DNA from 2 places in the Brevibacillus sp. AG genome. Region 2 is predicted to be linked to the other one. Evidence: riboswitches for the same ligand, from Rfam matches in the RefSeq annotation. Region 2 holds a riboswitch; the other holds the start of a gene.

Region 1 (16,182 bases), on a different contig from region 2:
TGCCATCATCCACGCTTCTGTTCTCATGGCACGCGGGTCGTTCAGCCAGCAGCTTGCCTCATGCTGATTGAAAAACGAATTCGCTTGCGGCATATGCTCCAGGCAAATTTCCATGGCAGACCGGCAACGGGCAGCGAACGGGCAACCGGCAGGCGGACGAAACAGATCCGGCGGTGTCCCTTCGATGGGGATCAGCCGCTCTTTTTTACCTGCATCGAGACGTGGCACAGACTGCAATAGCCCTTGTGTGTAGGGATGGCGTGGATTGTCAAAGATCTCTCCCACCGGGCCGCTTTCCACCACTACGCCTGCGTACATTACCGCTACATGGTCGGCCACCTCTGCGACGACGCCCAGATCATGGGTGATCAAAATGATCGACGTGTTCAATTGTTCCTGCAACTCTTTCATCAGACGAAGGATCTGTGCCTGAATGGTCACGTCGAGCGCCGTCGTCGGTTCGTCGGCGATAACCAACTGCGGTTGGCAGGCCAGCGCCATGGCGATTCCGACACGCTGCCGCATGCCTCCGCTTAGCTCGTGAGGATACTGCTCAAATCGCCTCGCCGCCTCCGGAATGCCTACCCTTGCAAGCAGTTTCAGCGTCTCTTCCTTTGCTTCTGTCTTCGTCTGCTTTCGATGTTTGATCAGGCCTTCCGCAATCTGCTGGCCGATTTTCATCGTTGGATTCAGCGAGGTCATCGGGTCCTGAAAGATCATACCGATCTGCGACCCGCGAACCTGCTGCCATTCCAGCTTCGTCAGCCCAGTCAGTTCACGCCCGCGAAACCGAATGCTACCGCCTTTTACCTGACCGGATCGCGGAGGTATCATTCCCAGCAATGCCCGGGCGGTCACACTTTTTCCGCAGCCGCTTTCTCCGACAATTGCCAATGTCTCCCCCTCCTTCACAGAAAAGGAAACCCCTCTTACCGCCTGCACCTCTCCACCGTACGTGCGAAAGGAGACGCGCAACTGATCTACTTCCAACAATGGCTTCACGATGTACTCCTCCTCATTTCCTGATCCGCGGGTCCAGTGCGTCCTGCAAACCGTCCCCGAGCGCGTTGCACGCGAACATGGTAAGGGAAATCATAAATCCCGGAAAAAACAGCCGCCACCACTGTCCGCTCAGCATAACCGCCAGCGCGTCGTTGGCCATGGTTCCCCAGCTGGCGGTTGGTGCCTGCACTCCCAGCCCAAGAAAACTGAGAAACGATTCTGCGAAAATCGCATGTGGTATCGTAAAGGTCAAGTTCACGATGATGACTCCGATCGTATTCGGCAACAGATGTTTAATGATGATTTTGGCATGAGAGGTACCCAGCTTTTCTGCAGCCAGCACAAACTCCTGACGCTTGATCTGCATGATTTGTCCCCTGACCAGACGGGCCATGCCGACCCAGCCGGTTAGTGAAAGGGCAATAATGATCGTTGCGAGTCCAGGCTCCAGAACCACCATCAGCAGGATTACCACCAGGAGATACGGAATGCTGTACAGAATTTCAGCCAATCGCATCAGGATGTTGTCCACACGGTCGCCCAGCTTGTTCCTCCCTGCCATATAACCGGATATCCCGCCGATGCATACACCGATCACTAGGTCGATAGCAGCTGCCGCCACACCAATAAATAAAGAGATTTGACCGCCTACCCAGGTACGTGCCCACATGTCCCGACCCAAGTCATCCGTTCCAAACCAGTGCTCGCCCGACAGTGGCAGATTTCCCTTCGTTAATGACTGTTCATGCGAGCTGTGGGGAACGAGCATCGGACCGATAATCGAGAGGGTCACCACTGCCAAGAGAAGGAAGAACCCGAGCATTGCCAGCTTGTTACGGAATACTCGCTGCAATACCTCCTGCCAATACCCAAGACTGGGACGTTCCCGAACTTCCTCGGATAGCCGGGTTCGGTCTACTGGTCGAAACAGCGAATCCAGTTGAGTTGCCTGATTGGCCATAACGCTACTTCCCTCCACTCGTCAATCTGATGCGCGGGTCAATCACCCGATACAGCAGGTCGATGATGTACAAAGTAAAAATGAGGACAAAGCTGTAAAATACTGTGGTGCCCAAAATAACAGGGTAATCGCGGTTAAAAATACTTTCCACGAAGTATTTGCCGAGCCCGGGAATGGCAAAAATCTTTTCCACCACAAAGGTTCCGGTCATCAGGTTGGCAAACAGCGGACCGATAAAGGTAAGAACCGGCAATATGGCATTGCGCATCCCGTGTCTAACGACAATGGAAAAGGTGCCAAGCCCTTTCGCCTCCGCTGTGCTTATGTATTCCTGTTGCCAAACCTCAAGCATGCTGGCTCGTACGAAACGAGCGATAATGGCGAGCGGACCGATAGCGAGCGCAAGCGTTGGAAGAATTGAGTGTTCCCAGCTCCCCCACGCAGCAACGGGAAACAGCTCCCATTTGACCGCCAAGTACTTGATCAACAGTGGCGCCAGAATAAAACTGGGGACGGAGATCCCGATGATGGCTGCAAACATAGACAAGAAATCCAGCGTTCGATTGTGATAGAGTGCCGCTACGATTCCCAGTGTGATTCCACCTGCTAGCGCGACAATAAACGACTGGAGTCCCAGAACAGCCGATGCGGGAAATCCTTCTGCAATCAGCGTGTTCACATCCCTCGTCTTGGACTGGATAGAGGGCCCCAAGTCAAATTGCAGCAATCCTTTTAGATAGAGCAGGTACTGTACCGTGATTGGCTGATCCAGGTTGTACTCCGCCCGCATGTTCTTTACCACTTCTTCTGGAAGCATTTTGGCGTCAGACGCGAACGGGTCACCCGGAATCAGGTGCATGGTCACAAACGTCACCGTGACAATGATCCACAGCGTAACGATCATGAGAAGGCCACGCTTGACCGCATAATGAAGCACGTTGTTTCCTCCTTCACACAACACATAGTAAAAAGATATGAATACTAAGGATTATAAATATAGAAAACCCCTCTCCGAAAAGAAGAGGGGCGATTGCACGGTTCCCACCTTCTCATCTCGCAGAATAACTCCGCAGGAATTAGCACCGTAAGGTCAATAAGACCAAGGTTGCCGGGTTTCATCGGGCCAGCCCCTCCACCACTCTCGATAAGAATGTTCTATGAAATTTAATTTCATCGTAAAATTCTTTTTTATCTTATCACTTTACTCGGATATGTCAATGCTGTTCAATGACAATTGATTTTTCTTTATAATTTATGGAAAAAGTAAATCTTCACACACGTGTGGATATAAGGATGTCAGCCCAAATCTTAATTGTGGTAGCTAGGATCAACAAGGCAAGAATGGTCTGGAGAATCCGGGTGCCCAAACGTTTGCTGACCTTCGTACCGAGTGGCGCTGCCATGATGCTGGCGATTACCATGATCACGGATGGCCACAGCAATATGTCCCCCGCCATCCATTTCCCTATCGTCGAACCGATGGAAGAAAGAAAAGTGATGGCAAGAGATGAAGCAATCGTAACTCTTGTCGGAATCTTGAGGATGGTCAACATGATGGGAACCAAAATAAAAGCGCCAGCTGCCCCGACAATTCCGGAGGCGCCTCCGACAATCAAAGAGGATAATACGGCTGTTGGTTTATGAAAGATAACCTCGGTCTGTTCACGTCCGTCCATCCGCTTTTTTGGCAGAAACATCAAGATTACAGCAATGGTGGCCAAGATGGCGTAAACGATATTGATAGCATCTGCCGAAAGAAATTTTCCTCCATACCCTCCAAGCAAACTCCCTACAATAATGGCACTTCCCATATACACAACGAGCTGGTAATGAATAAGCTTATCTTTGCGCAGAGTCCAAACAGCAGCTAGGGTGGCAAAAAATACTTGGACTGCACTTATTCCGGATACTTCGTGAGCCGTGTAAGCAACGAATCCAAGGGCGGGCGGAATGTACAGAAGCATCGGATACTTGATGATGGAGCCCCCGATTCCGACGAGACCAGAGATAAATGATCCCGCGAAACCGATAACAAACAGTGTGATCACAAGGTCGATAGTCATACGCTCACCCTTTGCAATACCTCGCTTCGTTTTATCCTCGTTCTACGATTGCCAAGCCGTCTATTTGCCATTTCAAGATTCCGCCGCTCAAATTCATGACATCCTTGAATCCGTTTGCTTTTAGAATGCTTGCGCCAATAGCGGATCGGGCACCGGAACGGCACTGTACGAGAAGCGGCTTATCGAGAGGAATCTCATCCAGCCGCTTGGCGAGCGTACCGAGCATGATGTGCTGTGCATCCGGAATGTGCCCTTCCTTCCACTCAGCCAGATTCCGTACATCTACTACGTGTACTTCTCCCTTTTCCACCCGTTCTGCAATCTCCAACGGTGTTACCTCTTCGATTGTCTCGAGTGAAGACATTTCCCTTTCCATTAACTTGCCACTGTCGATAAAGCCTGTGACATAATCAATCCCTACGGAATGCAAGGCTTGCAAAATCCCGTCCCTATCATCTGGGGTGGCCAGGATGTGAACCGGGCGATCGTAATCGACAATCCAGCCCGCCCAGTTGGCAAATGACTTGTTAAAAGGAATGTGAAGTGTTCCCGCCAGATGCCCCTTCGCAAATTTCTGAAAAGGACGCGTATCAATAATCTGTCCGTTTTCCAGCGATTCCTTTACCTGTTCAAACGAGTTGAACTCTTGAACAACAGGGAGTTCCTTAAGCAAGGCAGGGCCTTCCTTATTCACGCGTTTCATCACTGCAAAATACGTTGGTGGCTCTGGTTGTCCATCCAGGAGTACCTTGACGAATTCCTCTTCACTGGCGTGTGACAGCGCCCAGTTGAACAGCTTTTCATAACCAACGGTAGAAGACGGCACGGCCCCCAGTGCTTTGCCGCAAGCACTTCCTGCGCCATGAGCTGGCCATACCTGCATATAATCCGGCAGTTGCTTGAATTTTTGGAGGGACTGGAACATGGCTCTTGCACCTGACTCGGACGTACCCTCCATTCCCGCTGCTTTTTCGAGCAAGTCCGGTCTTCCGATATCGCCGACAAAGACGAAATCTCCCGTGAAGATTCCGATTGGGCGATCTGCATTCCCCCCGAGGTCTGTCAAAAGGAAGGAGATACTTTCGGGTGTATGACCAGGGGTATGCATGACTTCAAATAGCAAGTTCCCGATAAAAAAGCGATCTCCATCGTGTACAAGTTGATGATTCAAACCATCCAAGTATTGATACTTCCAATCTTCATCGCCCTCATTGGATAAAAACAGCTTCGCCTGATAAGCTGCGCCCAGTTCCCTGGCACCAGAAACAAAATCAGCGTGAATGTGGGTTTCGGTGGCGGCTACAATGGAAACCCCCTCTGCTTTTGCGACTTGAAAATAAGGAGCCAGATTGCGGGCGGGATCGATCACAATCGCCTCTCCAGTTTTTTGGCAGCCGATCAGATAAGATGCATGGGACAGTTTTTCATCATAAAAGTAACGTAACAACATCGTGCATTCCTCCTTTTACACCTCTATTATTTGTTTGATTTTTCCGCGAGTACTTCGAGCAGCGATTGGGTAAAGCGAAGTGTCTTTTGGACGGTGGGATCCTTCATGAGCTTGTAAAGCGTGAACACGGAAACGGGTTCGCTATTATGTTCGGCTCTTCCTTTTGCTTCTTGGAAGACAGCTATTCCATGCTCCACTTTCGCGGACACAGGAGCCATGTACGTTTTCATACCGTTGAGCAAATATTGCTGCGATTGCTTATCCTTTCCGAGACTTTCCAAAAAATCAGCAGCTTGTTCGAGAACGCTGACATACTTAACGAGCTTTGGCATCTTATCAAGCAAAGTAAACAGGGCGTCTATCGATTCTTTTTCCACAAAGAAACGGGACAGTTGACCATCTACTCGCTCGAACAAATACCGTAGTGATTCCTGATCGCGCAAGATCGATGTGGCTACTTCAAGTCCCTTTTCGGCTGCCAGGATCGTATCTTTTATCTTCGGGAGCTTTCGGATCAATATAGTGATCGCTTCCTGAACTTCTGGATCAGATAAATCCTCTAAAAACATGTCAGAGCTTCTCTGTTCCTTCCTGTCATTCAAAATGTTGCTCTCCCCCTCTCTTTCAAAGACTGCCTTACATCAATCCTTTTAGCATGCCATTCCAATAAAGGATGGGAAGCAGCTCTCTTTTCATCAGGTACATACTGAATCTCTCTTCAGATTGGTCAAAAGGAAAGGTTTCACACGGCATTAGGTTGTAATCAAATTCAGCCAGCACCAGTTTGTTGTACCCCGTTACGAGTGGGCAGGATGTATAACCGTCGTACTTGGCAGTCAATGGATTACCATTGATCAGTGCGAGCAGGTTTTTCTCGACGACTGGCGCCTGTTTGCGAATAGCAGCTCCGGTTTTAGACGTGGGAAGATTCGCGCAATCGCCTATGCCGAAAATAGTAGGGAATCTTTTGTGCGCAAGCGTAAATGGATCGACATCGACCCAGCCTCCTGCGTCTGCCAATGCGCTGTTTGCAATGAAATCAGGTGCTTTCATGGGAGGGGTCACATGAAGCATGTCATACTTCCATACGTGCTGCTCTTTGGTGTCCAGATTCTCGAATACGGCTTCTTTGGTATCCGCCCGCACTTCCATTAGGTTATGCTTGTATCTGGTTTCGATGTTCTTGCTACGAATGACGTCATTGAGGGTATTTGCATACGTGGGAACGTCAAAAATACTTCCCTTCGCCGATGCAAAAATGATCTCTGAGTGGTTGCGAACATGTAACTTGCGAAAGTAATCATCGGCCAGATACATGATTTTCTGAGGGGCTCCGCCGCACTTTACGGGTGAGTTCGGGTGCGTAAAAATGGCAGTGCCGCCTTTAAAACTCCGGATAGCTTCCCATGTACTTTCTACTGTTTGGTAAGCGTAGTTGCTGCAAACACCATTCTTGCCTACGGCATCTTTCAGGCCCTTTACCCCCTCCCAATCTATTTGCAGACCAGCAGCTACAACGAGATAGTCATAGGAGAGGATGGTTCCCTGTTTCGTATGAAGCGTGTGTTGTTCCGGTTGAAACATGGTGACCGCATCGCAAATCCAGTCGACGCCTGCGGGAATCAGAGAGGAAAGTTCACGCTCGGATTCCTCCTTTTTCGCGGCACCCCCTCCGACTAATGTCCACAATGGCTGATAATAATGCTTGGACGCGGGGTCGATGATAGCGACTTGTCCCTTGAGCCTTTTGGAAGCCCGGACAATACGAGCAGCAACAGAGATACCGGCTGAGCCTGCTCCCACGATGACAACCGCATAATGAACTTGTTTTGCCATAGTTCCTCCTTCGACGACGATATCGTTTTCAATCGTACGATGATGGTTCATGAGGTGTAGTCTCTCTATTCAGTTTATTCCTCTGCCATTTTTTCCATATAGGGGAAGTCCCCTACTTTTTGATCTATGCGATCAAAATGCCAGATCGAGATATTTATTTTTTATGGCGTATTGGATCAATTGATGCTTGGAATCCAGTCCTAGTTTCTGCATGATATTCGTTTTGTGGTTCTCCACGGTTTTGACACTGATTAACAGCTTGTCTGCCATTTCCTTATTGGTATAGCCAAGCACAATGAGTCTGACAAGCTCCTTTTCACGTAGCGTTAAAACAGAAGGCATCGTCTTAGCATCCGATTTCAGCCATAGATGGATGATCTCTTGCGATACGGAAGTCTTGTAAAAGCGCTTTCCTTTGTAGACCTCCACAATGGCTTGAAACAGCAGCTCACCATGGCTGTTTTTTAAAATGTACCCATGGGCTCCGACGGTAATAGCCTTCTGGACAAAAATCTCCTCGTCATGCATGGTCAATATGACGATTTTCACGAAAGGATTCGACTTGCGAATCTCATTGCTTGCTGAAAACCCATCCAGCCCATTCGGCAATGACAAATCCATCAGCACCACATCGGGTTCTAGCTGATTGGCTTTAAGGATGGCATCGTTCCCTGTATGACTCTCTCCGACAATTTTAATTTGAGAGTAACTTTCGAGAAGCACACGCAATCCCTTCCGAATCATCGTGTGATCATCAACCAAAAGCACTCGTATCACTCTGCTCTCCCTCCTTACCCACTACCGTTACCTTGATCGATGTACCTTCGTGGAGCACGGAGTGAATCTGAAGAGTCCCCTCCATGTGATCCACTCGTTCTTCCATATGTTTGAGACCCAGACCAACCTGAACCTGATCGCGAACAAATCCGATTCCGTTGTCCTGAATGAGTAAAGTCAGTAGGTCGTCTTCCTTGTACAAGATGACTTCAATGAGTGTCGCCTTCGCGTATTTCAGTGCATTATGTAAGGCTTCTTGGATCACACGGTACAAATTGATTTCCAAGATTGGCTGAAAATGATCGCTAACATTGCTGTAGGAAAAGGTAATGGAAACATCCTGATGTGTTTTGTTCAAGCTAGAAACAAGATGCCGTACTGTAGGAATCAGCCCCAATTGATCGAGACTATGCGGACGCAGCTGTAGAGAATAGAGCTTGACGTCTTGTATCGCTTTTTCCAGCTCATTCACGATCTCTTGCATGAATTCCCGGAAATGCCCTTCCTTGTTGAGGCGCGCTTGAATCGCCTGAATGCCTACCGAAACGGAATACAAGGATTGTCCCACACCGTCGTGCAGCTCCTGGGCCAAGCGCTTATGTTCGTTTTCCTGGGCTTCTAGCGTTTTTTGCAGCACCTGCTTGGAGATTCTGACCTCCTCTTCTTTTTTCTTGACCGTCATATCTTTCAAGACTAAAAGGACATCCTGCATGTTATGTTCACCATTTTCATAGATGACCGCCGTGCTCATCTCCATGTCGACGTACCGCCCTTCATACGTGGGCATCGCAGAAAGAAAATAGGGAACCTCCCGTTTGGCGAGCAAATAACATCGTTCTTCTCCCGGTTCCAGCTCTCTGTTTTGGCAGTAGGAGCAGAACGGCACCTTTTCTCCTCGTTTCCAACCGGTCATTTTCTCTGCGGATGGATTCATAACCATAATTTTTCGTTCTTGATCCATGAGAATAATCCCGTCCTGCAAGTGGTCGAAGATTTGCTTCAGATAACCGTTATCCATCGCCTTCCCTTCATCGCCAGAGCGTTCAGAATAAGTCGGACTTTGATCCATTATTGGTCCTCCAAGCTACAAGTTTTGTTTTTATCCAATCGTAAGAGACAGAGGGAGTGTTTCAAATAGGTACCTTCCCCTATCTTATTGGGTTTCTGACATAATGCGAATGCCGGATGGATGATCAAAGGTTCTCCTGATAACGAATAAAGCGGTAATTCCTTCATGCAGGAATTGCCGCTTTTTAAATATATGCGTAAAAAGAATACCTTGACTTAACTATATGGAACAGGTAATCTTTACCCGCACCACAAACGGGATTTTATAATGCAGAAAGGTTGTATTGACTTCATGGAGTTATCTCACACTACTACCAAGAAACAGACCAAAAAGGAAAAGTCTTCTATCTCTTTGCTCTCTCTTACAGTGGGCTCTTTTTGCATTGGGATGACGGAATTTGTCATTATGGGTCTGCTGCCGAATGTTGCAGCGGATTTGGATGTTAGTATCTCATCTGCGGGTCAACTCATTACCATGTATGCGCTAGGGGTAGCCATCGGTGCACCGATACTGACAGTCCTCACCCACCGAATTCCCCAAAAGAAGTTACTCTGTCTACTAATGGTTCTGTTTATTCTCGGGAACGGAATCTCTGTTTTTGCTCCCAACTACGCCATATTGATGGGAGCACGCCTGATCACCGCTTTGACACATGGGACATTCTTTGGAGTTGGGGCTGTTGTAGCCTCCAGTCTTGTAAGTCCTGACAAACGTGCCGCAGCCGTTTCCATTATGATGGCAGGTCTGACGATCGCCAATATTATTGGTGTGCCTCTGGGGACTTTTATCGGTCAACATATGGGGTGGCGAGCTTCATTTGGCTCTATTGCGATCATGGGAATCATAGCACTGATCGGAATACTCGTTTTCGTCCCAAAAATGCGGCAAGAAAACACCGGGAGTATCACTGGGCAAATTACCGCTCTTCTCAAGCCCAAGCTCCTTCTGTACCTCCTTATTGGAGCACTAGGCAACGCAGGTCTATTCACCGTGTTTACGTATATTACGCCACTGCTTACGCAAATCACCGGTTTTGCTGAGTATCATGTAACGTGGATTCTTGTCCTCTTCGGCTGTGGAGTGACCATCGGTAATATCGTGGGCGGAAAGCTTGCGGATTGGAAGCTGATGCCTTCCATACTCGGTCTTTACTTTACGATATGCATCATTCTCACGCTGTTTACGTTTACCGTATATAGTCCAATTGCTGCCGTATTGACCATTTTTCTATGGGGAGCTGCTTCTTTCGCTGTATTTCCAGGGCTGCAAGTACGTGTGATGAACCTCGCTCAGAATGCACCGGCGCTTGCTTCTACCTCCAGTCATTCTGCCGGAAATCTAGGAAATGCAGCTGGTGCTTTCATTGGCGGATGGGTTATTACTCATCTGGATATAACCGCCCTCCCGTGGGTCGGTGCTGTGCTCGTATCACTGGGTCTGATTTTAGGAATCGCTTCTTATATAGCTGAACGCAAGCAGCAACAAAGTGAAAAAGGGTACTCCATTTGAGCACCCTTTTTCTTTTTCTCTGGACTAAGCCGTTCCGTACGGTTTTGCCAGGATTCGCTCCCACATCGGAATAAACTGCTTGATCAGTGGTCCGATCGCAAGGGCCGTCACAAAGGTTCCCACCGAAACGGGCCCACCAAGCAACAAGCCCAACACCATGACCGTGCACTCTATACCGATCCTGACTTTACCGACGCCCCATCCCATTCGCTCATGTAGAGCTAACATAAAACTGTCACGTGGACCGGCTCCCAATCGCGGTGAAATATACATGCCCGTGCCGATCGTATAGATGAGCAGACCGACAGCAAACAAAATGGCTCGTTCTATAACGGTCTCTCCTGTAGGAATCCAGTTCAGCCACATGAATAAGTCAATAAACAGCCCGAAGAAAAACATGTTTAAAAACATACCCACGTTAGGCCGGATCTTGCCAATGATGTAGGAAGCGAGAATGATCATGGCTCCCACGATTTGCGACCATATGCCGATGGTCAGTCCAAATGTCTTCTGTAATCCGATATGCAGTGTATCCCACGGTGCAACACCTAAATGAGCCTCAATCATCATGCCAATACCAAACGCCATGACCGCAAGTCCGATCATAAACACACTGTATCGAACGGCAAGCGGATGAAGTAGTAGCTTCCTCCACATCATTTTCTCCCCCTCTAAAAATTCTGGATTTTTCAGCACACGTAGGTGGGGATTTGGTGAATGTTACCTTATTGGCAACGATTAGATTATTCACTAGGATCACCTTCCTATTTCGAAATGGGCAACATGATTTCCACGATGGTACCCTTGTTGATCTCACTTGAGATGGTGATGGTGCCTTTATGATCTTTCATTATTTTATTACTGACAAGTAAACCTAAGCCTGTTCCTTTCTCTTTCGTGGTATAAAAAGGTTCACCGAGTCTAGGTAGCAGCTCTTGGGAAATGCCACATCCATTGTCGGTAAAACGAATCAGCACGTGGGTTTCATGTATGCATGTGGTTTCTATGCTGATTTCGCCATTCGCCGTGATCGCATCCAGAGAATTCTTCAAAATATTGATAAAGACTTGTTTTACTAGATTTTCTTCTCCATTAATCGCTATCGGAATATGGCTGAATATGCTGTTGATCGTAATGTTGGTTAGATTCGCTTCTGATTCGAGAAACTTTACCACACTTTCAATGAGAGGATGTAAAAGAATCCGCTTCACATTCAGAGTTTGCGGTTTAGCCAATACAAGCAGCTCACTCACGATAAAGTTGATGCGATCTAGCTCGGCCAACATAATGTCTGTATAAATGACGCCATCTGATAGTGTTGGCCGCAAGTACTGAATAAAGCCTTTTAATGACGTAAGCGGATTTCTTATTTCGTGCGCGATACTTGCAGCCAATTCACCAATTACGGACAGCTTTTCTGTTCTCCTGAGAAGTTCTTCATTTTGCTTCCTCTCCGTAATATTACGTGTAACGTTGATGAAGTATTGTCTTTCACTATCCGAACTGAAAAAAGGCATTCCTTTTGATTCGAGGTAGATCCATTTCTCGTTTTCCAGTTTGTATCGATACTCACATGTAATAGGTATATGGAATTGAAGCATAGTGGAAAATCGCTCACAAACGAGTGATGCATCTTCTGGATGTATGTTTCCAATAATAATTTGGCTCGTCCCTAATTTCTTCAGATGTGAAGGTGAACTATACAATACGTGACCGTTCTTATCAATCACGGAGATGAAGTCTGCTGTGTGCTCGGCAATGAATCGATACTGTTCCTCGCTCTTGCGCAAAGCTTCTTCAGTCTGTTTTCGCTCCGTGATATTGCGTGAAACGAATAAAAAGCTATCGTCCTCTTTGTTCTCAGACATGATCGGAACACAACGCGACTCCCAGTACACCCACGATCCATTTTTATGGCGTATTCTGATCTCCATTTGTACATTTTGGGGATTCGTGGAGAGTAAGTAACGCAGGTCTTTCACGATTTTCACATCATCGGGGTGAATGAGATCAAAACTATTCGTTTGCAGAAATTCATCCGGTGTGTATCCCAAATGGTGCTCGATAGAAGGAGATACAAAAAGATTATTCATGTGTACATCATGTTGACAAATAACATCGCTTGTATTTTCTACGAGGATACGGTACTTTGCCTCGCTTGTCACGAGAGCCTCTTCCGCCATTTTGCGGTCCGTAATATCCCTTGCGATGACAGAAGTGCCTACGATCGTTCCTTCTCGATCTCTTATAGGGGAAGCTGTTAGACCAACCTGCACGATCTGGCCATTTTTTCGTTGACGCACGGTCTCATAGCCCGTAATATTTTTTCCTTCATATTTAACCTCGTGGAAAATTGCCTTTGTTTCGTTAATGAGATCTTCAGGCACAAGACAGTACGGGTCATTCAGGAGGTCTTGATATGTCCAACCATAGATTTTTTCAAAAGCACTATTCACAAAAAGTATACTACCCTGCATGTCCCTAATTGAAATCGCGTCCGTAGTCGTTTCAACAAGTGACTGAAGCAGCTCTTTCATGTTGAACTGTTCTTGTCTAAGGTCGATTCGCTGAGTTTCTTTATCCATATGTTTATACCTTCCTTAAACGAAGATTGTGAATAATGATAATATTCTATGCTTGTTGAAAATATCCTTGAGAAAATATCTATGCCACTAAAAAAAATACCGCCCCTTAAATAGGAACGGCATCGATCCTGATACCCGGTTAACCTTTCTTAGGTATCAAACAGAAAAACCACCTGACCAATCCTAGAGGTGGTTTCTGTGATGTCTGGTACCATTTCCTATCGACTCGATTCTTATTCAGGGCTTTGCTCAGAAGCCATGGCACTGGCTTTCGTCTCATGAACGGTGCCAAATGGATGATGAGGTGGCGCGTAGATGGAGTATACTTTAAGCGGCGTATTACCCGTATTGATAACATTGTGCCATGTACCCGCAGGGATCATGATGGCATCGTTATCGTTGACTCTTTGTTCAAAATCTAAATGATCTTTGCGATCCCCCATCCGAACAAGTCCCTGACCTTCTTCCACTCGGATGAATTGATCCGTATCCGGATGATTTTCTAAACCAATGTCGTCTCCAACATTTATACTCATCAGCGTCACCTGCAAGTGCTTCCCTGTCCATAATGCCGTACGGAATGCGTTGTTTTGCTTTGTGGCTTGCTCAATATTCACGACAAACGGCTTTGGTCCATAATCTCTCAATTCAATGGTACGCTGATAAGGATTCCCGTTTCTATCCCCATTCACATGGCTCCAGCTGTAATAATAAGGACTCCACCCATAGGGAAAATGGTTGTTATTCCATCCGGCAAGCATGGGATAATGCCATTGATTATTGTAATAGTAATAGTTGTTGTACATCTCAATCTCCTCTCCAGTAAAAGGATTTACCCTTTAGCCTATGTGGTTACCTAATGACAGGTAACTCCCTGAAGAGCCAATTCTTTGAACTGAGTTGAGTTGCGTTGTGCAATTAGGGTTGATTTTTTACCCCCACAAGCACATTGCCTCCAAAATCGGCAGTAAAGACTGACCTTGAGCTGTTAACGAATACTCTACTTTTGGCGGGATTTGAGGATATTCCACTCTCTGGACGATGCCGTCTTGTTCGAGGTCGCTTAAATGCAAGCTAAGCATCTTATGCGTAATTCCTGGGATATTCCTTTTCAAATCACCATACCGTAAAACTTCGTTGCTTTTTAATTGATACATGATTTTCATTTTCCATTTCCCACCAATGATTGATAGCGTATAGTCAAAAGGCGTTAGCTTCTTGGTTGCTGAAATTTCAGAAGTCATTGATGTCACTCTCCCATTTGTTAGTCGCTCACAAAATTGTGCGTACTAGCTTTCTATCTCTTTCTCTTTATACTGAAGAGGATTGCTGCGTAAATCAATCAGTCGGGAGAGATAAATGATGTCAGATCGCGATACCATCACTTTTCATACCAACGAAATCAGTGAATTCCATATGTATAAACTCATGATCGGATCGGTAGTACCAAGACCGATCGCATGGGTCTCTACGATAAGCAAGGGTGGAGTTTTGAATTTGGCTCCGTTCAGTTTTTTTACGATCGCTTCTCGACAGCCTCCCACCCTCATGATTTCAATCGGCCCCGGGGTAGAAGAGCGTAAAGGAACTGAAAAAGATACCCTTACAAATATCCGGGAGACAAAGGAATTTGTCATCAATATGGTTTCTCGTCCATTAGGCGAAGCGATGATTCGCTCAGCTGCCAACGTAGATGCAGGTATAAATGAATTTGAGCTTGCCGGCGTTACACCGCGTCCTGGTACTCGTGTACAGGTTCCAGCAGTGAGACAAGCCCCGATCGCCTTTGAATTAAGCCTGAATCAAATCATCCCTCTTGGAAGCGATCATGTGGTATTGGGTACAGTGGAATGCGTCCATATCGATCCGGCTGCTTACGCAGGAGATTTCAAGCTCGCCATTGAATCGTGGGAGCCACTTGCCAGTTTAGCCGGTGATTTTGCTACGATTAGTCGACCTTTTACCTTTGAACGCTAGGAAGAGCGCTTGCGCCATAGACAAGCCAGATCAAACAGTGAAGAGACGGCAATCCAAGCACTATACCTCACGAGATCTTCCACCAAAAAGCCTTTTCCCAATACCAACGCTCCAAGAGTTGTCCCCCGGATCTGATTGATCCAAACCGCCTGGTACAACTGGCTGAACTCGATTGCAAAGCAAAACGCGATGCTGCACCACAGCTCGAAAAAAATCTTCTTATGCGTAAAGCAAGCACGAAAACCGAAGTAGATCATGGAGGCCCATAAGACATCGCCAAAATGCTCAGCTACAAAGATTGGCAGATGGTCGGTGAACGCTCTTGACCCCAAGCCCAACTCTATAGCAGCGAAAACGGCTACGACATAGGCAAATCGAGCGTTCGTGTATGGTGCGAACCATAAACTTGTCCAAATCTCTAGGCCCTTTTGATATTTCTTCAAAATAAAACCACCAAACCCACATCGGTCGTAGCCTGATAGTGAAAGAGCAGTTCATTGATCATCGCTGTTGTAATCAATGGTTGATCCGCTAACAAAATCATAAGGGCTGCCGCGTGCAATCGGAGGCTCCGGCTCGGCTCATGACCGCACCCCGATCGGAATACGCACCGCCGTCATACAAATGCGATATTTCGGCGGCCATTAGTTTTCCATCTCGGGTACAGCCTAGCTTAATTTTGGCATCCAGTCCGATATGTATTGGGGAAGAGATCATATCCACTTCCCGGGAGTTACAACACTTGTTGTCCGTATTAATGAAATGCTGTAGCTATGATTGGTTGCCTGTCAGCCTTTCGCGCGTATCAATTTCTATGCCGGATAATCGTTTGGTAAAGGTCGCTCGCCAATTTGAGGACAGCTCCTCTACTTCCAACAGCTTTTTCATGCCGTCAATATTCTCTTTTTCTTGATGCATGATTCGGTTTGCATAGGAGACCGTGATCGCTTTTG
Region 2 (16,182 bases):
GGGCAGGTAAGTGACTTTCCGTTGTCTTGCGGACCAAGGCCGATAATGTACGGTACCGCTACACGGCTCCACTCCGCCGGATTCGGTGCAGTGTCCACCTCTTCTGGCGAGCATGATTGGAGCATGGAGGTATCGATACTGCCTCCTGGATCAAGCGCCACTGCTGCCATTCCCTCAGGTAATTCGGCTGCCAATGATTGCGTCAATCCTTCGATGGCGAACTTCGATGCGCAGTACGGCGATAAAAACGCTTCCCCGTGTCTTCCCCAGTACGAGCTGATATTTACGACGACTCCGCCATTTGCGCGCTGAACCATAAACGGTAAAAAGGCACGAATGACATAGAAAACACCATTTACATTGATGTCCATCACTCTCGAAAACTCACTTGCCGCAAGCCCAATGACAGGGCTATTCCGGTTTATAATGGAGGCATTGTTAATCAACAAATCGGGAACGCCCACCTCGACTTTGATTTCCTCTGCCCACTTTTCCACCTGCTCCATTACCGAAACGTCGACGACAGAAAAATGATGCTGTTCTCCGAATTGCTGACGCAGTCCTTGCACCTCTTTTTCCGAACGACCGCAGCCTGCAACCGTCCAGCCTGCTTCGTGAAAACGCTCGACCATTTCCCTGCCTAAACCACGTGTCACGCCTGTAATCACTACCAGCTTGCTCATTCTCTCTTCCCCTCCATTATTATACTTATTAAACATTTTAGTATAGTAACGAAAGGAAATCAATCCCAGCGCACAAAAAAGACGCCCGTTGCCGAGCGCCTGGTGATGCTTCGTGCTTTTTTATTTGTAAGTGTCGTAAGCATTGGTCAACAGGCCAGCGATTGTTGCCAGTTCGTTGTTCTCGATCTGATGACGCTCAACCATGGTCATGATTTTGCCGTCTTTCATGATCGCGAAGGATGGGGAGGACGGTGCATAGCCTTCGAAATACTCACGTGCTTTTGCAGTCGCTTCCTTGTCTTGACCTGCGAATACAGTGAAGATGTTATCTGGCTTTGTAGCGTGATTCAAGGAATGTACAACTGCTGGACGAGCGAGTCCTGCCGCGCAGCCACAAACCGAGTTCACGACTACTAGTGTCAGGCCTTTTGCATTTGGCAATGCTTGCTCTACTTCTTCAGCAGTGCGAAGCTCTTGGAAACCGTTGCGAGTTAACTCATCGCGCATCGGTTGAATTACTTGGCTCATATATGCTTCATAAGACATCATTGGGCAACCTCTCCTTTATATCACGAAGTTCAACTTACTTATTATTATAACCCGATCACACCTACCCGAGAAAGCAGGAGCTACACTTCCATCAAAATGGTAAGAATCATTGGATTACGGCCTGTCTTTTCGTAAATGAACGGCTTAATCACTTCATTAATCTGTGACTTCAGCTCAGACCATTCTTTGATTTTCTTATCCAATGCTTCCTGTAAACGACCACGAACGAGCTGTGTCGCTTCCTGAATCAAGGATTCCGAACCTCGTACGTATACGAAGCCACGGCTCACGATATCTGGGCCCGTCAAAATTTTGAAGTTCTTCATATCGAGGCTGACAACCACGACCATCAAGCCATCCTCAGCCAAATGCTTGCGATCGCGCAGAACGATATTGCCGACGTCGCCGATACCACTGCCATCAATGAGGACAATCCCTGCTTGTACTTTACTGAGCCACGCTTTTTCGCGGTTGCAATTCAGCACTTCGCCGTTGTCCATAATAAAGATGTTGCTCTCCTCGATCCCAACCTGTTGGGCCAGCTTGGAGTGAGTCTTGAGCATCCGGTATTCCCCGTGGATCGGGATGAAATATTTCGGACGAATGAAGTTGAGCATGAGCTTCAACTCTTCGCTGCTTCCATGACCCGATGCGTGAATATCAAATTCGTGACTCAATACTACGTTGGCACCTGCACGGAACAGCTTGTCTATCGTGCGGCTTACGTTAATCGTATTTCCTGGGATCGGAGATGCAGAAATGATCACCGTATCTTCCGGATAAATGGAAACGGTACGATGCGAACCGGCTGCAATCCGGGTCAACGCTGCCATCGGCTCACCTTGGCTGCCTGTGCAAATAATCAGCACTTGGTTGTCTGCGTAGTTGTCGATGTGCTTAATATCAATCAGCATGCCCTCTGGCATCTGGATATAGCCCAGTTCTTGTCCAATCAAGAAAACCTTTTCCATACTGCGGCCAATAACCGCCACTTTCCGATTGCACTGCTCCGCAGCATCTACCACCTGTTGGAGGCGATGTACGTTGGAAGCGAAGGTAGCCAGAATGATGCGACCACGCGCTTTGCGTACCACATCGAGAATCCCTTCCCCTACCGCTCTCTCTGACATCGTAAATCCAGGACGCTCACTGTTCGTACTATCAGACAAAAGCGCCAAAACGTCACCGCTCGCACCAAAGCGTGCAATTTTTCCGTACTCCGTTGTTTGTCCGACTGGTGTCATGTCAAACTTGAAGTCACCTGTGTGAATAACCATTCCCTCTGGTGTATGGAGCACAATTCCCAAAGAATCAGGGATACTGTGGTTCGTCCGGAAGAATGTCGCCTTCAGCTTCGCAAAAGGAATTTCCGTATCTTCCGAAATCGGAATCAGCTTCACTTCATTTTGCAAACGGTGCTCTTCCAGCTTCGCCTTGACCAAGCCCAGGGTCAGACGACCACCGTAAATCGGCACCTTGATTTGCCGTAAAATATAAGGAATCGCACCAATGTGATCCTCATGTCCGTGCGTTAACAAAAGTGCTTTAATCTTGTGCTGGTTATCCACTAAATAGGAAACATCCGGGATAACCAGGTCAATACCAAACATTTCATTTTCAGGGAATTTCACCCCGCAGTCAATGATGATGATTTCGTCCTCATACTCGACGCAGTACATATTTTTTCCGATCTCGCCGAGGCCGCCCATCGCGAAAATCTTAACGTCGCTCAAACTCTTTCCTCCTAACATCGTCGTGCATGATTATGGGAATCCGAACCAAGCATGCCATTCTTATTATATCACAACGTATGACGTTCGTTTCACACAGTCTTGTCTATTCCACACATTCATCTTCGGTCAATAATTGAATACTGATACTCCAAATCAGCAACTCTTTCATCGGTAACGACACTGGCTCTCGCCCAGAAGTCGTCCTTTGCATAGGAATCGCCCGTCCATACCTCCGTAATTTCTCCTGAAGAGAGCTTTAGTGGTACGGCTTCGATTTCTTTTACTACGGCGCCACTTTTGTTTTGCAGTCGCAGTTTCAAATCAATCTCCACCGGCTGATCCGACTGATTCCGTACGAGGATTAGACTTGTATACGGATACCCTGCACAATTTTTGGTACAATCTTGTCTGCTGTATACGATGGCGAGATCAATGGGCTTCTCATTGTCCATCTTCGCCGCTTTCCACTTGTCTTTTGCTTTTTGTACGACGGTGACATACTCCGCTTTTTTCAAAAAGGGTCCCATGCCTAAAAAGGCAGCAGCAAAAAAGCTAAACATGCCAAAGGCTGTGCATAGAAAAACGAGGTTCATTTTCCAAAACTGTTTTCTCATCGTGATCAAGAAGCCAATATACATGAGGATACAAACAAACACCAACAGGATACAAAAGTATAAAAATAGCTCCAAGTCGGCCGCCGTAGGTAACACCGGAATGCCATACTTCATTTGCCAATGTACATTCGCAGCGAAGCAACCTCCGTAAATCAATATGGCTGAAGCAATCGTGGGCCCCCATTTTTTCCAGAAAGGAGGCTTTTGGAATATTGCCGCAAGAACCCCCACCAAAACAGGAACGCCAAATAAGGGAATCAGCAAGTAATGCATCGAAAACCTCCCTCACTTCATTGTCATTATTTTCTACGAATGATATTCCGAAAAGTCTTCAAAATACATGGAAAACCATTTCGAAAAGGAGAGGGTTAAGCAAATGCAAACCGCTCGTCGCCTATTTCGCTATCGGAACATGATGCCCCTTCTCTGTCCCGTACTTTTCCTGCTTCTATTTCAGACGTTTCCTACCTATGCCCAGCCTCCCTATGCAAAATGGGGCAGGCTCGCGATGCAGGAAACGATGAAGCGATATCCAAACGCTCAAATTGTGGACTACCTGCACGTTGGACGAACACCAAAAACACCCACCACGTCGGAAGAGACGTTTAAGCTCTTGCTTCAAGAAGGCAATCGCAGGTGGGCGTTACTCGTTCATATTGAATTTGTGAATCAGACAGAAGAAGTCGTCAACATCTCCTATGAGGAGACCCGCTAGTCAGCGAGCTGTTCCATCTCTTTCATCATGACTTCCATGTCCATGTCAGCTGCCATCCCGTACGCGCGGCGCATGTTTCCATCTCCATCCACAAGGAACATGCGAGCCGTATGCGCATAAGAACCATCTGGCTGCTTCATAACCATCAGACCAAAATCCTTCGTCACTTTCTCTACAGCCTGAGCGTCACCGCGCAGGAACTTCCAGCCACTCTGATCTGCCTTGAACTTGGCTGCGTACTCTTGCAAGACTTCTGGCGTATCGTTATCAGGGTCAAAGGAAATGGAGATAAACTCTACTTTGTCTCCAAACAGTCCCTTTTCCTTCAACTGATCTTGCAGCTTGGCCATGTTGTACGTGGTAGCCGGACAAATATCCGGGCATTTGGTAAACATAAACTCAACCAGTCGTACCTTACCAGCACTTTCATTAAATGTATAGGTTGTTCCGTTACTGTTGTCTAAGGTGAAGTCTGCGATGGGCTTCAATACTTCGATCTTCTCTTGTGTCATGTACTTATAACCAAATACTCCGACGATAGCCAAAAGGATAATACCAGCTAACACAGGAAACCAATGTTTTTTCATCCCAGATTCCTGCTGCAATTGTGTTCCTTCACTCACGGGTTGCTTCCTCCCTGCTTGTCCCATGCGTGATGCCTCCTGATTACACACGGGAGGCATTCACACTGTTTCTATCACTTCTTACTGTTCTACTTCACCTGGCCATGCGAGCATGCCGCCAACCATATTCGCCACGTCATATCCTTGTGCACTCAAATACGCTGTAGCATTATGGCTTCTGGCACCACTACGGCAAACCATCACAATCGGAATGTTCTTATCCAGCTCATCGATACGATGTGGCAAAAAGCCGAGTGGGATCAGCTTCGCCTCTTTAATGTGACCTGCATTCCACTCATCGACCTCACGCACATCAATGACTTGCAGCTCCTCTTTGGCTTCCAGCTTTTCCAACAGCTCTTGTGGTGTCATTTCCTTTACTCCATGGCTCATCGCTATTTATCCTCCTATATGTACGATCAGATCAGTTGTAACCACCTCCATGATATCACACGCTTTTTTACTTTTCTAACGCGAAGAGCACTTGGCTTTACCCTGCATCTATGCTCCCTATTTTCTACCATTATCTCCTATTTCGCTGTGGCAGTAGCCACACGGGATGTGAACAGCTTGAGGCAAAAGCGTTACAAATTAATGGCATGAGTGAAACACCTTTCATCCATATATACATAAAAACCTCCCTGATAACTACATATTCTACATTGACAGCAAGGTGTTATTTTCATACAATTACGACAACAACTTTTCTCATCAAGAGCGGTGGAGGGACAGGCCCTACGAAGCCCGGCAACCAGCAGACTAGCTGCATGGTGCCAATTCCTGCAGAATCCAGTGATTCTGAGAGATGAACACAAGCCCGTGCATGATCGGAGCCTTCTTCTTCTCAGGAGAATGCTCCGTTTTTTTATTAGTCGATTTCATAGTAGAAGGAGAGATGAACATGTCCGATCAACAACAATGGAAGCCAGAAACGCTTGCGGTACACGGTGGGCAAGAGGTTGACCCTGTAACAGGCTCACGTGCTGTTCCGATCTATCAGACGACCTCCTACGTTTTCCGCGATACGGAGCATGCAGCCAATCTGTTTGGGTTAAAAGAGTTTGGGAACATCTATACACGCATCATGAATCCGACCCAGGATGTATTTGAGAAGCGTGTTGCCCTGCTCGAAGGTGGTGTTGGTGCATTGGCGACCGCATCCGGGCAAGCTGCCATTACATTCGCCATCTTAAATATTGCGCATGCAGGAGACGAGATCGTCGCTTCCAGCAGTCTCTACGGCGGTACCTACAACCTGTTCGCCCACACGCTCCCCCGCCTCGGTATCAAAGTTCATTTTGCTGATCATTCCAATCCGGAAAATTTCCGTGCCTATATCAACGAAAAGACAAAAGCCGTGTTTTGCGAGACGATCGGCAATCCACGCATTGATGTCGCTGATATTGAGGCGATCGCCAATATTGCCCACGAAAATGGCGTACCTTTGATCGTGGACAACACCTTCGCGACTCCGATTTTGTGCCGTCCTTTTGAGCACGGGGCCGATATTGTCGTGCACTCCACCACCAAATTCATCGGCGGCCACGGAACAGCAATTGGCGGTATTATCGTAGACTCTGGAAAATTTGACTGGAACAACGGAAAATTCCCTGGTCTGACTACACCAGACCCAAGCTACCATGGCGTTGTCTATACAGAGGCAGTCGGTCCGCTCGCCTATATTATCAAGGCGCGCGTCCAGCTCCAGCGCGATATTGGTGCTGCCGTCGCCCCGATCAATTCCTTCTTGTTCCTGCAAGGATTAGAAACACTGCATCTGCGCATCGAACGGCATAGCCAGAACGCCTTGGCAGTAGCCCAATTCCTCGCCAATCACTCTGCCGTAGAGTGGGTGAGTTATCCAGGACTCGAGTCAGACTCCCAGCGTGAGTTGGCACAAAAATATTTGCCAAAAGGTGCTGGCGCGATCCTGACCTTTGGAATTCGCGGTGGCGTTGAGGCAGGAAAAACGTTGATCGAGTCCGTGAAGCTGTTCTCCCATCTCGCAAATGTCGGGGACTCCAAGTCACTCATCATTCATCCAGCTAGCACAACACATCAGCAGATGACACAAGAAGAGCAGGCAGCAGCCGGAGTGACTCCGGGACTTATTCGCCTCTCCGTCGGTACAGAATCGATCGACGATATCATTTCTGATCTGGAGCAGGCATTGCAGCGTGCGTTGCAATTATCCACGGTAGGTTAACCATACCTTCAAAAGAAAGAAGAATCATGATCTCTCTGGATAGAGATTTATGATTCTTCTTTTACTTTTCTATTCATGTTCGAAAAATGTTGAATTTTAAATTCGTTATTTATAAAATACATAATTATGTACAAATTTTGGAAGGATGAATAGACGTGAAAGTTTTGAACATCGGAAGTGAACGGACAACGTATCGCGTGGAGATTTCGTATTCTCCTTTATTCGAAGCTGCCTTGGGAATCGCTGCCGCTACCTACGATCAATTGCATCACACGATGGAACACCCTCCTGCCTACTGGCGTCAACTGTTGGACGAGCTATCGCCTTCTGTACGGCAAGAGGTCGACTATGCGAAGGAGCACAACACGTGGAAGACGCTTTTGCAACTGCTCGATCTTTGCCCTTTCGCTGATCTGGATTCATTTCTCTCGTATGTCAGAGAGCTCTCAACAGAACAGCTCCGATACGAGGCCCTCCCTTATCTAGGTGAGAATATGCAAGAAGCACGTTGGAAGGCTGCACAAGGAAGCAAGGAGGATTGCGCCGCTTTACAGGAAGCGTGCCGCGCGCACCTCTTTTTTGAATCGTATATCGGACATATTACTTCCGTTGATGCAGAAGAGCTGAGGAGTCATATTCTCCGATTGATGGAAGGCTGGTATGGCACCCACATCAAGCCGCATGAGGAAGAAATCGTTCGCATGCTAGAACGGGATTGGTCGCAAAAGCAAAACAAGCTAGGGAAGCTCACCCCGGAAGCCTTGGTGGAGTATGCGACGGGATCGAGCTACCTCCCTGAGCCTGCCGTGACACGCGTACTACTGATCCCACAAGCGATCTATCGCCCGTGGACCGTACAGGCCGATGCTGTCGGGACGAAAATTTTTTATTACCCTGTTGCCGACGAAAATTTGCACGATGCTGTAGATCCAAATCAGCCACCCCCTTCACTGGTGCAAGCCTTAAAAGCACTCGGAGATGAGCACAGGCTGCGCATGGTCAAAATGCTCGCGGAAAAGGACCTGAGTCTGCAAGAAATAACAGAGCAACTCTCTATGGCAAAATCGACAGTGCACCATCACCTGTCCATGCTGCGGTCTGCCCATCTCGTTGAAACAGTCGGCTCCCGTTACAGACTCCGCCGTCATACTCTGGACAAGCTCCCCCTGATATGGGATGAATTCCTGGACAGGAGCGCCCCATGAACCAAACTGCGGTACAAGCCTCTGTCTGGCAGCAGCGTTCTTATCGTTGGATTCTTTTTGGTCAGCTCATTTCCGAACTCGGGACCTCACTCGGTACCCTCGCCAATAGCTGGTTAATCTATCAGGCAACAGGCTCACAAGGTGCGGTCGGACAGATGTGGCTGCTGTATTTCATACCGTCGCTCGCTATTCAGTTGGTAGCCGGACCGTACATCGACCGATTCGACAAGAAGCGTGTCATGCTTTTTTCTCAATGGATGCGAGCTGCTGCGTTTTGTTTGTCCTTTGTGGTCATTACTTCCGGGACAGAATCGCTCTGGCCGTTGTATTTCACTGCCTTGATCAACGGTCTCGTTCAACCGCTATATGTGCCAGCCAGCCAATCGCTCCTCCCTGTTCTGGTCAAAAGAGAGCAGCTCCTCCAAGCCAATGCCTATTTGGATAGTGTCCTGCGCATTGCCTTGATTACAGGTCCTCCTTTGGCTGGGATTCTCGTAGCCAGTATCGGCGGCGAGTCAGTACTCGCATTGGTCGCGATCAGCTATGCGCTCAGCGGTTTCTTTCTGGTTCTTTGTCCAATCGCCCCAGCAGATACCGCCAGCAAGAAGCAATCGTGGTTTGTCATGTTTAAGGCTGGTCTTGCGATCTTTTGGCAGAAGCCCCTTCTACTCTGGCTTGGCCTGTACTCAGCTCTCGTCCAATTTGCTGTCGGAGTCACACTCGTACTAAACCTGCCTTTTGTAGTCGGCGAGCTACAAGGCACCTCGTTTCATGTAGGCTTGTTTTTGGCTGGTTATCCGTTGGGATATTTCTTCGGCTCCTTGCTCGTGCCACGCTTCCGTAACAGCCTTGGTCAGCCCCTGATCATGTTGGGATCACTGGTATTAGGTGGCTTAAGCTTTGTTGCGATAGGCTTTACCCATGACATCTGGCTGGCAATCACCATCGAACTACTGGCTGGTCTGTTTGCTCCTTTTTTCCAAGTACATAGCACAAGCTTGTATCAGCTTCACGTTCCTTCCGAGTTGATGGGGCGTGTACTGTCTGTCCGCCTGCTCATCGTGCGTGCGACGATGCCCGTCGGTATTTGGCTTGGCGGACAGCTAAGCGATCAGGTAGGGATTCGCCCTCTTTACATCTCTGTAGGTGCCGTCATCGTGCTCGCCGCGCTGGGGGGAATATTATTTCGAAAATTTGTAAATAACAGGATATTCCCTATATAATAAAAACCGTATGGCTCCTAAATTTTGAATGGGAAAAGGAGAATTTTCATGACTCATCCGACATTGGATAACCTTCAGCATGTTATCAGCAGCGTTATCGTGGGCAAGGAAAGTCAGATCCGCCTATTGGTAACGGCCTTGCTCGCCCGTGGTCACGTATTGCTGGAGGACTTGCCCGGAATGGGAAAAACCGTGCTTGCTAAAACATTGGCGCAAGCGATTGGCGGCTCTTACAACCGCCTGCAATTTACTGCGGATCTACTGCCATCTGATGTCGTCGGTCTACACGTATTCAATCAACGAACAAGTGAATTCGAACTGCGCAAGGGACCTGTTTTTGCAGATGTCTTGCTCGCAGATGAAATAAACCGAGCCACTCCCAGGACTCAATCCGGCTTGCTGGAATGCATGGAGGAACGCCAGGTCACGATCGAAGGCGTCACCTTGCCACTTCCATCGACCATGCTGGTCATTGCGACCCAAAATCCGATTGAATCGGAAGGGACCTATCCATTGCCAGAAGCACAGTTGGACCGCTTCCTTTTCAAGCTGTCTCTTGGCTATGGTACGCGAGAGGATGCCAAAGAAATTTTGCGGAGATTCCGCAGCGGCTCCCCATTAGAGGCCGTCGAGCCGGTCATCACTGTCGAGCAAATTGTGGCTCTGCAACGCGAGGTCATGACCGTTCATGTCAGTCAATCGGTGGAAGACTATATCATCGATCTGACGGAAGCGACTCGCCAGCATCGTTCTGTCGAGGTGGGCATCAGTCCGCGTGCCATGCTCGCCCTGTTGCGATCCGCCCAGGCTTACGCGTTCGTTTCTGGTCGTACTTATGTCTTGCCGGATGATGTGAAAGTGGTGTTCCCCAGTCTGGCAGCTCACCGCATTCGCCTCTCCATGGAAGCAGAGCTGCATGTGACGGAGCAGGAAGTCGTAGAGCAAATTTTGACTAGCGTCCCCGCTCCCGTCGAAGAAAGCGTGTAGCTCTATGATCACCAAGCAAACCTTTCACGTAATCGGTTTTGTCTTGCTGCTCTTCGCCGTTTTTTCCGGCCACTGGTTTTTCTTTCTGTTTGGGGGCTTTTTCTTTTTTCTCCCCGCTGCACAAGACTGGTGGGTCAAATCCATGTCCAAATGGGTGTCATTCGAATGGTCCAGTGATCAAACGCGCGTCCTGTCAGGGACACCCGTGCACATTACAGTTCGCTTGCACAATCGTTCGTGGCTGCCTTTGCCTGCTACCTGGCTTCGCTTCACATTGCCAGAGCATGTCTCGGTGGAAGGTGCAGACGAGGTGCGACTCCTCAATCATCGGACGAGCGTTCGCCTGCGCTTTGATTTGCCGATGCGACAAAGTGCTACACGCACCTTGATTCTCATCCCGAACAAGCGAGGCACGGTCTGGCTGACGGATGTGCAATCCGAGACATTGCCGTTATTGGGCGAGGAGCCTACCGCTATGACATTGTCGATTTCCTTTTCCTTGCTGGTCTATCCGTTGCCTCTTGCTCTTTCTCCTGTTGTGCTTGCTGAAACGGAACCAGATGGGAATCGGATTTCTCGTCAGCGCCAACTAGACGATGTCACTTTTCAGCGTGGCGTTCGGTCGTATATGCCAGGCGACCGTTTCAAGCACATCCATTGGAAGGCAACCGCCAAAACAGGCTCACTGGAGACGCGTCTTTTTGAGTATACAGCCCATCCGAACTGGCGAATCGTAGGGCATATCCTGCCCTCCTATGAACCGATGATGCAAAAGTATAACGATACCACCAATGAACGGACGATCTCCTGTCTTGCGGCTTTAGCTGGCCAGTGCAGGAGAAAATCAGTCGGATACGAGCTGTACCTCACCGTGAAGCAACGAGGACGTGAGCATTTTCATTTGCCTTCGGGAAGTGGCAAGGCGCACCACCAGCACGTCATGACTCAACTGGCGCAAATGCATCATTTTGTGACAACGCCACTGACGACTGTTCTTCGCCGGTTAGAGGGAACCCATGGGAAGGAAGTCATTCTCATTGTGACACCACGAATGGACCAATCCGTACAAGCCTCCGCGGAGCGCCTTGTTCAACGCGGTCATCAGGTTGCGGTGCTGGATGTTTCTTCTGACCCTGTCATCATCCAGCGTTTTGAGCATGCTCGCTTGAAAAAAAGGAGCGTGATGATGGGATGACACTCTCCTTGATGGGGCGCTGGACGTTCGCTTTTTGGCTGGAGGCCATGCTGACGGGCGTTTTCCTGATCTTGTTTGGGTATATGACAGCAGGCTTTGGTCAACTTCTCTCGTTTTGCCTAGTCGCAGCGCCACTGCTCATGGCTGGGAGCTGGTTGTACCATGCTGGTGGCGGTCGCTTGATGCTTCATCTGTTGCTGTATCCCATTGTGTTTATCATAGGAATCGGCAGCTTCTACTTCTACGATTCCTGGCTCATCGCGCTTGTATTGGCTGCTGTTTATTTTTGGAGAGTACAAAGTGCTGCATCGGAAGGTTATCGACATGACAGTCTGCAACGCAGATTTGTTCTGGCACTGATGGCGGGCCTGATACAGCTTGTGTTAGCGGTACTTTACACCTCCATCGTTGACCCGGGTTCCTATTCGCTCGCAGCCTCTTTTTCCATGCTTGTCCTCATTACTCTCAGCTATATTTTGGTGGCGATTGGGGCGTTTGTACTGCGGGAAGGATCACTTTCTACGAGGCTGCCTGTTCGCATTAGCATGCTACTCTGCAGTCAAGTGCTTGGCACTCGTTTTCTTTTGATCGCAGGTTATTTGGCTGTCGGTTCTATCGTACTCGGTCTCATCTATTGGATCTGGAGTTGGATTAAAGGACCTGTCAGCGCTGGTCTGTATACGCTCTTTGAGCCTGTGCTTATTTTCATTGTGGAATTGTTTGAACGCTTGTACGAGAGGGCGAGCCAAAAACAAGCAGCGATTCAGTTATTAACGGAAAATACAGGACAAAAACCAGATAACGCCAGTGTGCAGATACAGCTCGGAGAACCACTCTTTTCTGTTCTACAGCCATACTTAATCATTGCCTTCATCCTCGCCTGTGTGATCCTGCTCGGCCGGTACATATGGAAAAAGCGCTTCAAGGGGACGATTACGCTAGAAAAAGAAGTGGCGGCTGTACAAAATACCGTATTGACCACTGTTCCTCCCTCTTCCAGTGAAGAAAGCACAGAAGATGGCTCTGCCAAATGGTTCAAACAGCCTGTTGGTCCAGAGGATGACCCCACCAGGTACGCCTACTATCAATTTCTCGTCCTCATGGAGAAGCAAGGCCTGCCCATCGAGCTGCACGAGACACCCCAAGAGTTTTTCAATCGGCTGCGCGAAAAGTCCTTGCTAGATGCAGGTCAACTGGATGCAGTCGCTCGCATCACACGTTACTATCAGCAATATCGCTACCAGGAAAAGTCGCTTCCCGAAGCCGATTTGACAGCGATGCAGCAAGCCGTGCAGACGCTCGGCTCTCGTTTCTCTGCGACGTAATACTGTCCCACAACCACGTGCTACCCGTTAGCCGTGGTTGTTTTCTTTTTCTCTTGACATCGGGATGCCCCTCCGGCATAATTTCTTCAATTTTGCCCACTCCCAAATTAAATTCACCAAATGGTTAATTGAACGAGAAAGGAGGATGCTCGGTGCAAGATTTACCTGACTGGCTGCGTAAGCATCTTCATGTCGCATACATACCTGGCTATGAGTTTTTCTTAAGTCTCCATGTGCTTGCCAAGCCGGAGCATCACACCTCCCGCTTGCATTGGGCGGAGGCGTTGCTCACTGCTTTACCTGCCCCACTCTTGAAAAAGCTTTCCTATTTTAGTTCCATGTCCAATCAGTTTCTCGATGCCATGGACTTCCTGGCACCTTGGGAGGAGTGCTTTGAGCATTCTGTTGAGGCCGCATTGGAGCGTGTACAGGCGATGGATGCTGGCGAGTTTGCCCAACTCATGATCGGTCCCGTCTATCATCCCAGACAACTTCACGCTTGGATGCAAGGACGTACAGACGAGATTTTTGATGAGCTGAAACCGGAGCATCGGGAGCTTTTGCGCCATCCACTCTCGACCAAGCGCAGTTTTCTGGAGTTTTGCTACGACTACCTGCCTTTTTTCCAGGCAGAAGAACGGCGGATTGAACCGTGGCTCATCCGCGCCGTACATGAAGCACAAGAGCAGATCAAGCTTGATCCGATTCCGTTTTTGTCGCAGGTACACCCGCGCTTGAAGGTGCACGAAGACTTCTTGCAATTTCACAAGGCAAAAACGTACACATTTGGCTATTCGGAGCTGGCTCGTATCCATTTGCGTGTCTCAACGTTTGTCTCGCCGCATTTGTTGCTAGGCATTTACGACGACCATATCTCCGTGTGCTTAACCGTTGACGTTCCCGGCACCAGAGCCACCTCGGTGATTCCCGCTGACTTTATCAGCAAAATGAAGGTGTTCAGTGACCCGACGCGGACAGCGATTCTCAAATCGTTATTGGCTCATCCTTACTGCACGCAGCAGTTGGCTGACCTGCACAACATCAGTGAGCCTGCCGTCAACAAGCACTTGAATCTGTTGGTAGACACAGGGTTTATCTGGAGTGAACGGCGGGGACGGTATGTGTTTTACCGCGCGATTGCATCACGGCTGGAACAACTCGCCGTCGATCTGCATGAGTTCATCGATATGCCTGTTCCCGGAATTCTCGCTCCACCTACTTCATCACATCCCCCAGAACGGAGGAAATAACGTGTTTCATGTCGCCAAAGCTACCTTTATCCGCAATACCCGCGTTATGATTCGTGCCTATCCGTGGTCGTTTGTCATCGGCCACATTTTTTCCGGGGTGTATACGGTGCTGTTCGCCTTCTTCGCCTATCACTATGTATTTGCCGGACAGTTGGACGAGAATTTCGCACATCTCACCGGCTCGTCCGATTACTTGTCGTACGCCATCCTCGGCGGAGCTTTTTATGCGTTTGCCGTCTCGACCTTGATGAATGTCAGCCGCTCACTCATTACGGAGCTTCGGGAAGGGACCTTGGAGGCTGTTTTGCTCACCCCTTCCTTGCGCAGGGGGTACTTTTTGGGGAATGTCGCCCAACAACTCATGCGTACTTTGTTCGAATTTTCGGTGATTGTGCTTGTAGGGGCGTTGTTTGGACTCACGCTCTCTCATACGAACGTATGGAGCGCCGTTCTTGTCTGGATATTGTCTACAGGGGCTTTCTTTTGCCAAGCGCTCGTATTGGGCAGTCTCATGCTTTGGTTCCGCGATACGTACATCACACAAAACACGCTGTTTGCCGTGATGGCCTTTGTCAGTGGAGTCACGTTTCCGATTCCATATTTGCCTGAATGGCTGCAACCGCTCGGTCTCATCATGCCGCTCGCGCCTGCGCTGGATGCTTTTCGGCAATGTGTGATTCAAGGAGCGCCGCTGCATGCTGTTTCACCACAGCTGTTTCATATGGCAGCCCTGTCCCTCGTCTATCTCGTCATCGGAGTGTGGGGCATTCGTAAGATGGAAAAACGCGTCATGGAATCGATTTTTGGATAACAAGGAGGACAACGATCATGCTGATTGCAGAGAATGTACGGAAGGTATACCGGGTGAAGGAGAAAAAAGGCTGGTTTCGCCAGCGATGGACAGAGGTCGAGGCAGTCGCTGATCTGTCCTTTCGCATGGTACCCGGCAAAATCATTGGATTGTTAGGTATTAATGGGGCAGGAAAAACAACAACGATCAAGATGTGCTCCACGCTGCTCACCCCAACCAGCGGCACAATCACGGTAGACGGGTACGACGCGGTAAAGGACGATCGGTTCGTCAAAGCCAAGGTCAACATGATCGCAGGAGGCGAGCGCATGCTGTACTGGCGGCTGACAGGGCGGGAAAACCTGCAATACTTCGGTAGTCTGTACGGTTTGCAAGGGCAGGCCTTGCGCGATCGGATCGATTCATTACTCTTGCAGGTTGGCCTGTATGAGGCGGCCAACACCCCAGTCGAGCGTTATTCCAAAGGCATGAAGCAGCGACTACAAATCGCCCGGGGCCTGATCAATGATCCGCACTACCTGTTCCTTGACGAACCGACTCTCGGCTTGGACGCCCCCATTGCCCGGCAGCTTCGCAAGCATGTGAGTGAGCTCGCTTCTCAACATGGAAAAGCCATTCTGCTGACCAGCCACTACATTCATGAGGTAGAAGAGCTTTGCGACGAGGTATACATCATCGATAAAGGAAGGCTCGTGGCGCATGATACACCGGAGCACCTGACCAAATCGCTCCACCTAGATACAGCCTTACAGGTAGTGATCCCCTCTCTCTCCGACTCGCTCGATTACGATCTGCGCCAGCTGGCTCTGGATTATGGCGGCTCACGGGAAATCGCGGAAACAGACGAGCAGACCTGGGAAGTGACGTTACGAGGCAAAACGGATATGACGACGCCATTACTTTCCCTCTTGGCTGCCCACCAATCCCCTGTCTTGCGTCTCTCCACGCAACAGCCATCTCTGGAGGACGTCATCCTGCACATGGCAGATCGGAGGGGGGCATGAAACAGCTAGGCAGTCAGCTTTTGGCCGAAATCATCAAGGAGCATCGCCATTCGTTTCAC

What was found. A riboswitch is a leader RNA that binds a small molecule or an ion and turns the genes downstream of it on or off. The one in region 2 is predicted to bind S-adenosylmethionine.
Region 1: linked by a shared signal. The riboswitch ahead of POF51_RS01885 (ABC transporter permease) and the one ahead of POF51_RS27440 (homocysteine synthase) in region 2 are both predicted to bind S-adenosylmethionine.

Annotation. Positions count from the first base shown of each region.
Region 1 is NZ_JAQMYO010000001.1:422,505-438,686, forward strand. It holds gene POF51_RS01875 (ABC transporter ATP-binding protein) at 1-1,002, opposite strand, end outside; gene POF51_RS01880 (ABC transporter permease) at 1,016-1,963, opposite strand; gene POF51_RS01885 (ABC transporter permease) at 1,968-2,900, opposite strand; SAM riboswitch class I at 3,010-3,114, opposite strand; gene POF51_RS01890 (sulfite exporter TauE/SafE family protein) at 3,235-4,026, opposite strand; gene POF51_RS01895 (MBL fold metallo-hydrolase) at 4,058-5,476, opposite strand; gene POF51_RS01900 (DUF1641 domain-containing protein) at 5,503-6,078, opposite strand; gene POF51_RS01905 (FAD/NAD(P)-binding oxidoreductase) at 6,113-7,312, opposite strand; gene POF51_RS01910 (response regulator) at 7,445-8,089, opposite strand; gene POF51_RS01915 (PAS domain-containing sensor histidine kinase) at 8,067-9,158, opposite strand; gene POF51_RS01920 (MFS transporter) at 9,450-10,667, shown strand; gene POF51_RS01925 (YczE/YyaS/YitT family protein) at 10,692-11,324, opposite strand; gene POF51_RS01930 (PAS domain S-box protein) at 11,432-13,252, opposite strand; gene POF51_RS01935 (cupin domain-containing protein) at 13,486-14,058, opposite strand; gene POF51_RS01940 (winged helix-turn-helix transcriptional regulator) at 14,185-14,496, opposite strand; gene POF51_RS01945 (flavin reductase family protein) at 14,612-15,229, shown strand; gene POF51_RS01950 (ribosomal maturation YjgA family protein) at 15,226-15,645, opposite strand; partial or broken gene POF51_RS01955 (molybdopterin cofactor-binding domain-containing protein) at 15,785-15,964, opposite strand; gene POF51_RS01960 (MOSC domain-containing protein) at 16,001-16,182, opposite strand, start outside.
Region 2 is NZ_JAQMYO010000014.1:30,022-46,203, forward strand. It holds gene POF51_RS27405 (SDR family oxidoreductase) at 1-683, opposite strand, end outside; gene POF51_RS27410 (BrxA/BrxB family bacilliredoxin) at 804-1,232, opposite strand; gene rnjA (ribonuclease J1) at 1,313-2,983, opposite strand; gene POF51_RS27420 (hypothetical protein) at 3,082-3,852, opposite strand; gene POF51_RS27425 (YqzG/YhdC family protein) at 3,956-4,294, shown strand; gene POF51_RS27430 (SCO family protein) at 4,291-4,917, opposite strand; gene POF51_RS27435 (rhodanese-like domain-containing protein) at 4,999-5,310, opposite strand; SAM riboswitch class I at 5,623-5,729, shown strand; gene POF51_RS27440 (homocysteine synthase) at 5,819-7,123, shown strand; gene POF51_RS27445 (ArsR/SmtB family transcription factor) at 7,279-8,328, shown strand; gene POF51_RS27450 (MFS transporter) at 8,325-9,551, shown strand; gene POF51_RS27455 (AAA family ATPase) at 9,600-10,538, shown strand; gene POF51_RS27460 (DUF58 domain-containing protein) at 10,543-11,733, shown strand; gene POF51_RS27465 (DUF4129 domain-containing protein) at 11,730-13,058, shown strand; gene POF51_RS27470 (ArsR/SmtB family transcription factor) at 13,211-14,308, shown strand; gene POF51_RS27475 (ABC transporter permease) at 14,310-15,119, shown strand; gene POF51_RS27480 (ABC transporter ATP-binding protein) at 15,137-16,123, shown strand; gene POF51_RS27485 (ABC transporter permease) at 16,120-16,182, shown strand, end outside.